Regions from separate parts of the Mitsuokella sp. AF21-1AC genome, predicted to be linked through region 1. Evidence: predicted binding sites of a transcription regulator. Region 1 holds the regulator's gene; each other region holds the start of a gene.
The links. Region 1 encodes HrcA, which represses chaperone genes, less so after heat shock. Its sites were predicted from a motif close to TGTTAGCACTCNNNNNNNNNGAGTGCTAACA; they were not measured.
Positions count from the first base shown of each region.

Region 1 (3,281 bases):
GTAAGCGAGTGCTGCTGCCGTCGGCTCGTTGACGATACGCAGGACTTCAAGGCCTGCGATCTTGCCGGCATCCTTCGTGGCCTGACGCTGGCTGTCGTTGAAGTAAGCCGGGACCGTGATGACGGCCTGCGTAACCGTTTCGCCGAGATATGCCTCGGCATCGCCCTTGAGCTTCTGCAGAATCATGGCCGAAATTTCCTGCGGCGTGTAATCCTTGCCGTCAATCGTTACTTTATAGTTCGGATCGCCCATATGACGCTTGATGGACGAGATCGTGCGGTCCGGGTTTGATACAGCCTGGCGCTTTGCCAGCTGACCGACGAGGCGCTGGCCGTCCTTCGTGAAACCGACGACAGACGGCGTGATGCGGCTGCCTTCCGGATTCGTGATGACGGTCGGTTCGCCGCCTTCCATGACAGATACAACGGAGTTCGTCGTACCTAAATCGATACCAATTACTTTAGACATGGTAACATCCTCCTAAACTTTATGAAAAAACTTTTATCATCTATATCATGAGGCCAGCATCATCAGTTGGATACGACCTGAACCATGCTCGGGCGGATGACGCGTCCCTTGACCATGTAGCCCTTCTGGAGCTCCTGGGCAATGGTGTCGTCCTCGCGCTCGGGATCCTCGATGCGCATGACAGCCTGATGATAGTTCGGATCGAACTTCTGGCCTTCTGTCTCAATTTTTTCCAGGCCGTTCTTCTTGAGGACTTCCTGGAACTGGGTGAAGATCATCTCGACGCCCTTCTGGAACGCCTCGACATCCTTCGTTTCTGCAGCCATGGCACGCTCAAAATTATCGAGCAGCGGCAGCATATCCTTGCAGAAGCCCTGCGTGACCACGGCGGCAATCTCCTCGCGTTCCTTGGCGGAACGGCGGCGGAAATTATCAAAATCCGCCTGCAGGCGGAGCAGCCGGTCATTCTTTTCCTGCAGCTCGGCCGTCAGTTTCTCGACCTGCGCCTTCAGGGCTGCAAGCTCTTCCTGATCATCCGCCGAAGCCCCGGTATCGGATGCCGTGGCTTCCGCTTCCGAATCATCAGCAGTCTCACCGGCGGCCTCTTCTGCTTCCGCCTCATCGATTTCCTGCTGCATCTCCTCCAGCTTCTGCTCATCTTTCTTTTTCATTTCGTCTTTGATAAACGATGGCAAAACCCTCACCTCTTCCCAACGACTTCTGCGGCTCTACCAGTGGAACCGCTTGATGACTTCTGTAAGATTTGAATTCATGTATTCCAAAAGGCTCATGGCCTTGGCATACTCCATGCGCGTCGGCCCCAGCACGGCAATCGTACCCAGGAGCTCACCATCGAGATGGTACGTCGCGGTGATGATGCTGCTGTCCTTGAAGTGACTGTCCTCATTCTCCTTGCCGATTGTGACCTCGAGGCCGTCGCCCATATGGGCATGCAGGACATCTTTCATGAGTTCTTCCTTCTCGAGGATCAGCAGCGTCTCCTTGACCTTTTCCACATCGTGGAATTCCGGCTGCTCGAGCATCTGCGTCGTGCCGCCGAGATAAAGGCGCTCGCGCCTGCCCGAGTCAAGAGCCCGGTTGATGATCTCAAGGGCCGAGGTGTAAAGCGGCTCGTCCTGGATCTCATCGCGGATGCGCAGCAGGGATTCATGCTCGATTGTCGCCAGTGTGTGACCGGCGAGGTTCTTGTTGATGACCTCCGCCATGCGCTGGAAATCCTCGAAACTGGATCCCGGCGGCATCGGCACGATCTTGTTCTCGATGAAGCCCGCATCGGTCATGAGCACCGTGATGACGCGCTGGTCATCGAGCGGCAGGAACTGCAGGCATCGGAAGGCCGCCTGCGTCATCTGCGGGGCCAGTACCAGTGAAACATTCTTCGTGACCTGCGAGATGATCCGTGCCGTTTCCTGGAAAACCTCATCGATCCGCTTGACCCGCGCCTTGTACCACCTGTCGATCAGGACCTTTTCCTCGTCGCTCACCGGTTTCGGAGGGATCAGCCCGTCGACGTAGAAGCGGTATCCCTTCGACGAAGGGATGCGGCCGGAGGAAGTATGCAGCTGTTCGAGATACCCGAGCATCTCGAGATCGGCCATCTCGTTGCGGATGGTCGCCGGGCTGACGCCCAGATCATATTTGCGGGCCAGGGTGCGCGAGCCGACCGGTTCTGCCGATTCGATGTAATCATCGACGACAGCACGCAGCACGCGTTTCTTGCGTTCATCCAATTCGTCAGCCATCTGCCTGCCTCCTCTCTCTATGATCTTTTGCTGTTAGCACTCTTGCTATCTGAGTGCTAACTTTGAATCTACTAAGAATATACACCGATAAAAACAAAAAGTCAATAGTTAAAAAGACAAAAAGTCAAAAATTTTTCATCCCATAAAAAGAAACGGTGCGATACGCATTCCCTGAGGATGCGCGTCGCACCATGCTGCCATGCAGAGACTCTTATTTGACCGCTTCGGCAAAGGCTTCCGCCACAGCGGCCTTAATCACCTCGTAATCGTGGCCCGGCTGAGCCTCGTAGATCTTCTTGCCATCCACGAACAGCGTCGGCACATAGTAATACTGGCCCTGATAAGGCTTGAGCTTCTCCGCCTCGGATGTCTCGTCGATCTCATCGACCGGCACATCAAAATAAACCGGTTTTTCCTCCCGCAGTTCGCCGACGGCCTGACGGGCCTTGGCGCAATACGGGCAGCCCGGCATAACAATCATCGCAATGGATTTCATGAGGATCCCTCCTGTCTCAAAAACAGATGCATCCTGCCCGCAGCATCACGAGCAGCTGCCTTTACTTTACTACATGGTGCCGTTCCTGACAATCCCCTGACAAAAGTTGTCAGGAAAGCTGCCGGCGCAGCCAGGCCTGCAGGACCAGCGCATGGTTCTCTTCGGTGTTCTTCGCCGCATAGAGCAGGGTGACATCGCTCTGCTGGAGCCATTCCCGGCACTTCTCAGCAAAGTCAGACGCGCCTTTGCTCCCGTTCAGCTCTTCTTCGTACCCTTCGGCAAAGCCCGCAAACGGCATCTCGCCGCGATGGTAGAGCGTGCGCAGCTCCGCTGAGGGCGTGACCTCCTTGGCCCAGTAATCGTGCGGCAGCGCTTCCTTCCTGATGCCGCGCGGCCAGAGACGGTCGACGAGCACGCGCACGCCATCTGCTGCCTCCGGCTTCTCATAGACGCGCTTGACCTTGATCGTATGCATGAAAAGACTTCCTTTCTCCACATTGCTGTCTTTTCCTTCAGTCTAGCACGTGATGGCGTCTTTTGCCATTGCCGATGTT
Region 1 covers NZ_QRVW01000009.1:10,348-13,628, forward strand. The annotation lists gene dnaK (molecular chaperone DnaK) at 1-468, opposite strand, end outside; gene grpE (nucleotide exchange factor GrpE) at 531-1,139, opposite strand; gene hrcA (heat-inducible transcriptional repressor HrcA) at 1,197-2,231, opposite strand; gene DWX75_RS04685 (glutaredoxin) at 2,443-2,727, opposite strand; gene DWX75_RS04690 (DUF488 domain-containing protein) at 2,837-3,202, opposite strand.

Region 2 (3,281 bases), on a different contig from region 1:
GCATTCTGCAGGGCAGAACGCGTTACCTTGGCCGGATCAACGATACCAGCCTTGAGCATGTCAACGTACTCGTTCTTGAGGGCGTTGAAGCCGATACCCGTACCAGCCTTCTTGACGTTCTCGACGACGACGGAGCCTTCGAGGCCAGCGTTCTGAGCGATCTGGCGGACCGGCTCTTCGATGGCGCGGCGAACGATGTTGACGCCGACCTTCTCATCGCCTTCGACATTCAGTTTGTCGAGTGCCGGCAGGATGTCGAGGAACGTCGTGCCGCCGCCTGCGACGATGCCTTCCTCAACAGCTGCACGCGTAGCGTTCAGGGCATCCTCGATGCGGTACTTCTTGTCCTTCATCTCGACTTCCGTAGCGGCGCCGATCTCGATGACAGCAACACCGCCGGAGAGCTTTGCAAGGCGCTCCTGCAGTTTCTCGCGGTCGAAATCGCTCGTCGTCTGGGAAATCTGCTGCTTGATCTGCGCAACGCGCTCGGCAATGGCTTCCTTGTCGCCCTTGCCGCCGATAATCGTCGTTTCATCCTTCGTGGAGACCATCTTGTGAGCCTGGCCGAGGTCAGCGAGCGTGACGCTGTCGAGCTTGCGGCCAAGTTCCTCGCTGATGACCGTGCCGCCCGTCAGCGTAGCGATATCCTGCAGCATGGCCTTGCGGCGGTCACCGAAGCCCGGAGCCTTGACAGCGAGGGCCTTGAACGTGCCGCGCAGCTTGTTGACGACGATCGTCGTCAGTGCTTCGCCGTCGACATCCTCAGCGATGATGGCGAGCTGCTTGCCAGCCTTGACGACCTGCTCGAGAATCGGCAGGATGTCGTTGATGGCCGAGATCTTGCGGTCCGTGATGAGGATGTACGGATCGTCGAGAGCTGCTTCCATCTTGTCCGTATCCGTGACGAGGTACGGGGAAATGTAGCCGCGGTCGAACTGCATGCCTTCCTTGACGGAGAGGTTCGTGCGCATCGTCTTGGACTCTTCAACCGTGATGACGCCGTCCTTGCCGACTTTCTCCATGGCCTCAGCGATCAGCTTGCCCGTCTCTTCGTTAGCGGAAGAAATCGTAGCGACCTGAGCGATGTCAGCCTGGCCTTCGACCTTCTTGGATTTTGCCTTGATCTCCTCAACGAGTGCCTTGACGGCTTCGTCAATGCCCTTCTTGATGATCATCGGGTTGGCACCGGCAGCGACGTTTTTCATACCCTCGTGGATCATGGCCTGTGCGAGGAGCGTTGCCGTCGTCGTGCCATCGCCGGCGATGTCGTTCGTCTTAGTGGCGACTTCCTTGACGAGCTGTGCGCCCATGTTCTCAAACGGATCTTCGAGCTCGATGTCGCGGGCAATCGTGACACCATCGTTCGTGATCGTCGGAGCGCCGAACTTCTTGTCGAGAACGACGTTGCGGCCCTTCGGTCCAAGCGTTACCTTTACTGCATTAGCCAGTGCATCAACACCGCGGCCGAGTGCGCGGCGTGCTTCTTCGTCAAACAGGATCTGTTTTGCCATTTATGATTACCTCCGAAAAATCTATGTTCTGCAATTCCGGCCGAGTCGCGGTCAGATGACTGCGAGGATGTCGCTCTCGCGGACAATCAGATAATCCTTGCCGTCAACCTTGACTTCCGAGCCCGAATATTTGGAGAAGATGACGCCATCGCCAACCTTGACTTCCATGGCTGCGCGCTCGCCATTATCGAGCAGCTTGCCAGTGCCAACAGCAACGACCGTGCCCTTCTGCGGCTTCTCTTTCGCCGTATCCGGCAGCACAATGCCGCTGGCCGTCTTTACATCGCTTTCTGCAACTTCGATGACAACTCTTTCGCCCAATGGCTTAATCATAGGTATCTTCCTCCTATAAAATGAATTTACATAATCATGCTGTTAGCACTCACCAGTCCCGAGTGCTAACTACAGTTTTTATATTAACCCCTCTAAGTCAAAATGTCAATATCATTTCCTAAAAAAGTCAAAAAAACAAAACCTCCTGCCGCGCACATGCAAAAGAGGGCTGCGTCAGGGCAGCCCTCTCAAGAGTCCGGATACGGCAAAATCAAACGAGAATCAGATGACCCAGTTGTTCGGCGCCATCATCGAATTCAGCATGGTATGATGCAGGATGGTCTCGGCGATCTGCTGCGCATCCCTGCCATCTTGCCCGGCGGCAAGCGATGCATACGGCTGAGCCGCCTCCGGCAGGCCGGCATCCTTCGACAGCACGAGCAGGACGATAAGGCCGGCCTGCAAGAGATGCGCGAGTGTTCGCCCGCAGTCCTCACCCTCTGCCGGGGCGTAGAGATACGTGTGACGGCCGTTGCGCACGAGGTAATACTCCGCTTCTTCCACGGCCTCAGCCGTCGTGCCGTCAAGGCCCGGCTGGAAAGCCACGGCCAGCGGCCTCTGCCAGTTCAGCGCGCTGCGCAGCTGCGGATTGGCCGCGAGATGGCGCCTGCCTTCGCCCGAGACGATCTCGCGCACGACGCCGCAGGCCGCCGTCATATTGCTGATGCGGTCGATGAGGATGAGCTCGCCCTGCGTGCGGTGATGCTCGAAGAGGTCGATGACGATGGGTTCCGTCACGGCGATCTCACAGACAGCGATCTCGTTCTTGTGGAGTGTATCAGCCTCGACGTGCTCGCCCGTGTTGATGTCGATGCGGTAGTCAATCTTCGTCAGGATGCCCGGAATCTTTTTCGTGCCGAGCAGGACGAGGAAGTTCTTGCCGATGGAAAGCGGCACATCGTCCATCCAGAGAATCTCCGTCTTGAAATTGGCAGCGAGCTGCACACCGCTCGCCTTCTCGAGCACGCAGCCGCGCGATACGTCGACTTCGCGGTTGAGCTGGATCGTGACGGGCTGGCCTTTTTGCGCCGTCTCGACCGTACGGTCGGCCACGAGGATTTTCCGGACCTGCGCCGTTTCGCCGCTCGGACGCGACGTGACGGTATCGCCCACCGCGATGCTGCCGCTCTCAATCTGCCCCTGGAAGCCGCGGAATTCGTGATTGGGACGGCAGACGCGCTGCACGGGCATGTAGAAGCCCTCTTCTTCGACGGCGCTCACATCGACCTGTTCGAGATACGGCAGCAGCGCCGGGCCGTCATACCACGCCATATGCGGCGAACGCTGCGTGATGTTGTCACCTTCCGTGGCCGATACGGGGATGACTTGGACACTGTGAAGGCCAAGTTCCTGCCGGATCTCTGCGATCTGTGCCTCGATTTCCCGGAAACGCGCCTCATCATAAGCGGCCAGGTCCATCTTGTTGACGGCGAAGAC
Region 2 covers NZ_QRVW01000010.1:13,562-16,842, reverse strand. The annotation lists gene groL (chaperonin GroEL) at 1-1,511, opposite strand, end outside; gene groES (co-chaperone GroES) at 1,563-1,844, opposite strand; gene DWX75_RS05170 (sulfate adenylyltransferase subunit 1) at 2,067-3,281, opposite strand, start outside.
Region 2: the regulator HrcA is predicted to act here: its motif matches at 1,885-1,915, upstream of groES (co-chaperone GroES).

Region 3 (3,281 bases), on a different contig from region 1:
TCTGTGCTGATGCGTGTGACGGCCATATCCGTGCGCAGCAGGTCGCGGGCCAGCAGCAGGCGTTTGTTCTGGATGTACTGGTGCAGGCTGTAGCCTGTGGCTTCCTTGAACTTGCGCATGAGATAGTAGCGGCTCAGGAAGACCTCTTCAGAGAGGCGCTCGACGGAGAGCTCCTCGGTCAGATGGCTGCTGATGTAGCGAAGGACCTGCTGGATTTTTGGGTCATACGTCACGCCCTCCTGCGTGCGCAGTTCATGCTCGGCCATGCTGCGGTTGAGCAGGATCAGGAATTCCATAAAGACAATTTCGGTATACAGCCCATTGGCAAATCCTTGCCCGTGGGCTGTTTTTTCGACTTTGTCCATATGGTAGAGCAGGTCGTGGCTGTGGCCGGGCAGCTGATGCATGACGCTGCCTTCAGCGCGTGCCGTCGCAAAGCAGGCCGCAAGATCTGCGCCGTGTGCCTGCGCGGACCAGCGCGCGAGGAAATCCGGCGCAACATAGATGACGATGCGCTCGTACGGCGTATCGCTGTTCCGGAAGACCGGCCGATGGATTTCGCCGGCCGAGACGAAGACAATATCGCGCTCCTGCAGGGGATACGTCTTTCCTTCTATGATGTAGTCGACGCTGCCGCCGAGGAACATGATGATCTTGTGGAAGTCGTGATAGTGGAACGGGATCGCGCGCAGATTCCGGTCCTTGAGGCGGAATACGCGGAAGGCGCCGCTGAGATACCCCTTCTTGGGGTAGGCGGGTATTGCTGCCATGATATATCATCCTCCTGTCATACGGGAATATCTTTTGCTTTTCAACTGTGTTTACTTGTATCATAGAGCATTTTTTGCAATATAGAAAGCATATTTTCTGATTTTCTTGCGAAAAACTTCCTGCTATAATAAAGCCATCGCAAGCAAAGAAGAAAGGTTGGTGGCCCTCATGATGGTCGTTCGTGTTTATAAAGCAGAAAACAAGGAATACATGGTGATGGATGGTACACAGGGATTCCTGCCGGGCGCGGCGGCTGTCCGCCTGCTGATGCATCGCCGTCATGGCGTCGGCACTGACCGCTTGCTGGTCTTCACAGGCAGTGAGGAAGTTCCTTCCTTTGCCGCCTTCACGCCGGAAGGCGAGCAGCAGGAACTCACCGCTGCCGATTACGCCGTGCTGAGCCGCAGCAAGGAAGATTACGAGCTGCGCCTGACGAACGGCTTCGTCGAGCGCCTGCGCGCCGTTGATGCCGAGCGCCTCGTCTGTGCCGGCTGAAGACCGCTGACAGGATGTCCTGAATGCGCGGCTCTGCAGCGAAGCCTGCATCTGCCGCGAACCATACAGAGAGATGCGTTTCAGGGTTAAAAAGGCGAAAGGGCCTGTTCTGGTTTTGCCAGGACAGGCTTTTTTCGTCTTTATCTTTGACTTTTTGTTGTTTATGGTGTATAGTAGTAGCTGTACGTTAGCACTCGGACATTGTGAGTGCTAACAATGACTTTGTCAACAAATTTTACCATAAGAAAGGCAGATTCACATGGGAAAAGAAAAATACGAGTTTAAGGCAGAAACCAAGCAGCTGCTGGATCTCATGATCCATTCCATTTACACGAACCATGAGATTTTCCTGCGCGAGCTCATCTCGAATGCTTCTGATGCCATCGACAAGGCGCATTTCGAGAGCCTGACGGACCGCAGCCTACTCGAAGGCGATGAGAACTTCGAGATCTTCCTGACGCCGGATGCCGAGCAGCATACGCTGACGATTGCCGACAACGGCATCGGCATGAACCGCGAGGAACTCATCGAGAACATCGGCACGATTGCGAAGTCCGGTACTAAGGCATTCCTCGAGCAGCTCAAGAAGGCGAAAGAGGAGAACAAGGACCTCACCGATAAGGAAATGATCGGCCAGTTCGGCGTCGGTTTCTATTCGGCCTTCATGGTCGCCGACCAGGTGACGATTGTTTCCCGCAAGGCCGGCGATGCACAGGCCTGGAAGTGGGAGTCCTCGGCCGATGGTTCCTACACCATCGAGGAAGCGGAGCGCGTCGAACGCGGCACGAGCATCACGCTGCATCTCAAGAAGGAATTCTGCGGCAAGGAAGCTGAGCAGGACTTTACGGATCCGTACGAGATCGAACGCCTCGTGAAGAAGTACAGCGATTACGTCCGTTATCCGATCAAGATGGATTTCACGTTTGAAGAAACGCCGAAGGACAAGGACGGCAAGGAGATTGAAGGAGCCGAGAAGATCAAGAAGGTCGAGACGCGTACGCTCAACTCCATGCAGCCGCTTTGGACGAAGAACAAGTCCGAAATCAAGAAAGAGGAGTACAACGAATTCTTCAAGCATCAGTTCCATGAGTGGGAAGATCCGATGGAAGTCTTCCACACGAAGGCCGAAGGTGCCGTGGAGTACACGGCCCTCCTGGCCATCCCCGCACATGCGCCGTACAACCTCTATCAGACGGATTACGAGCCGGGCGTGCAGCTCTATAGCCGCCATGTCTTCATCATGGACAAGTGTAAGGACCTGTTGCCGGATTACCTGCGCTTCATGAAGGGCCTCGTCGATTCGCCGGATCTCTCGCTCAATATCTCGCGTGAGCTCCTGCAGCAGAGCCGCGAACTCAGGACGATTGGCCGTGCGCTTGAGAAGAACATTCTCAAGGCACTGGCCCGCAAGCTCAAGAATGACCGCGAAGCTTACGAGAAGTTCTGGAACGAGTACGGCAAGTCTTTGAAAATCGGCATCTACAACAGCATCTACAGCGGTTCGTCGGATACGGTCGACAAGCTCAAGGATCTCATCCTGTTCCTGAGCTCCAAGGAAGGCAAGCTTGTCTCGCTCAAGGAGTACGTGGAACGCATGCCGGAAAGCCAGAAGAAGATTTACTATGCGACGGCCAAGGATAAGGAAACGATTGAGCATCTGCCGCAGATGGAAACGCTGCGCGACAAGGGCATCGAGGTCCTGTATCTTCTGGATCCGGTCGATGAGTTCTGCCTGGAGACAATCCACGAGTACGAGGGCAAGCCGTTCCACTCGATCAGCCGCGGCGACCTCGATCTCGACGATGCCGAGAGCCAGGAAGTCAAGAAAGAGACGGAGGAGATCCAGAAGGATAACGGCGATCTCATGAAGGACATCAAGGAAGTCCTAGGCGATAAGGTCGCGGATGTCAAGGTGTCGGCACGCCTCAAATCGAGTGCCGTCTGCCTTGTCGCCGATGAAGCGGGTCCGTCGCTTGCCATGGAGCAGACCTTTGCCGATATGAAGAATCCGCTCT
Region 3 covers NZ_QRVW01000023.1:37,803-41,083, forward strand. The annotation lists gene DWX75_RS08995 (AraC family transcriptional regulator) at 1-770, opposite strand, end outside; gene DWX75_RS09000 (diaminopimelate epimerase) at 988-1,266, shown strand; gene htpG (molecular chaperone HtpG) at 1,526-3,281, shown strand, end outside.
Region 3: the regulator HrcA is predicted to act here: its motif matches at 1,452-1,482, upstream of htpG (molecular chaperone HtpG).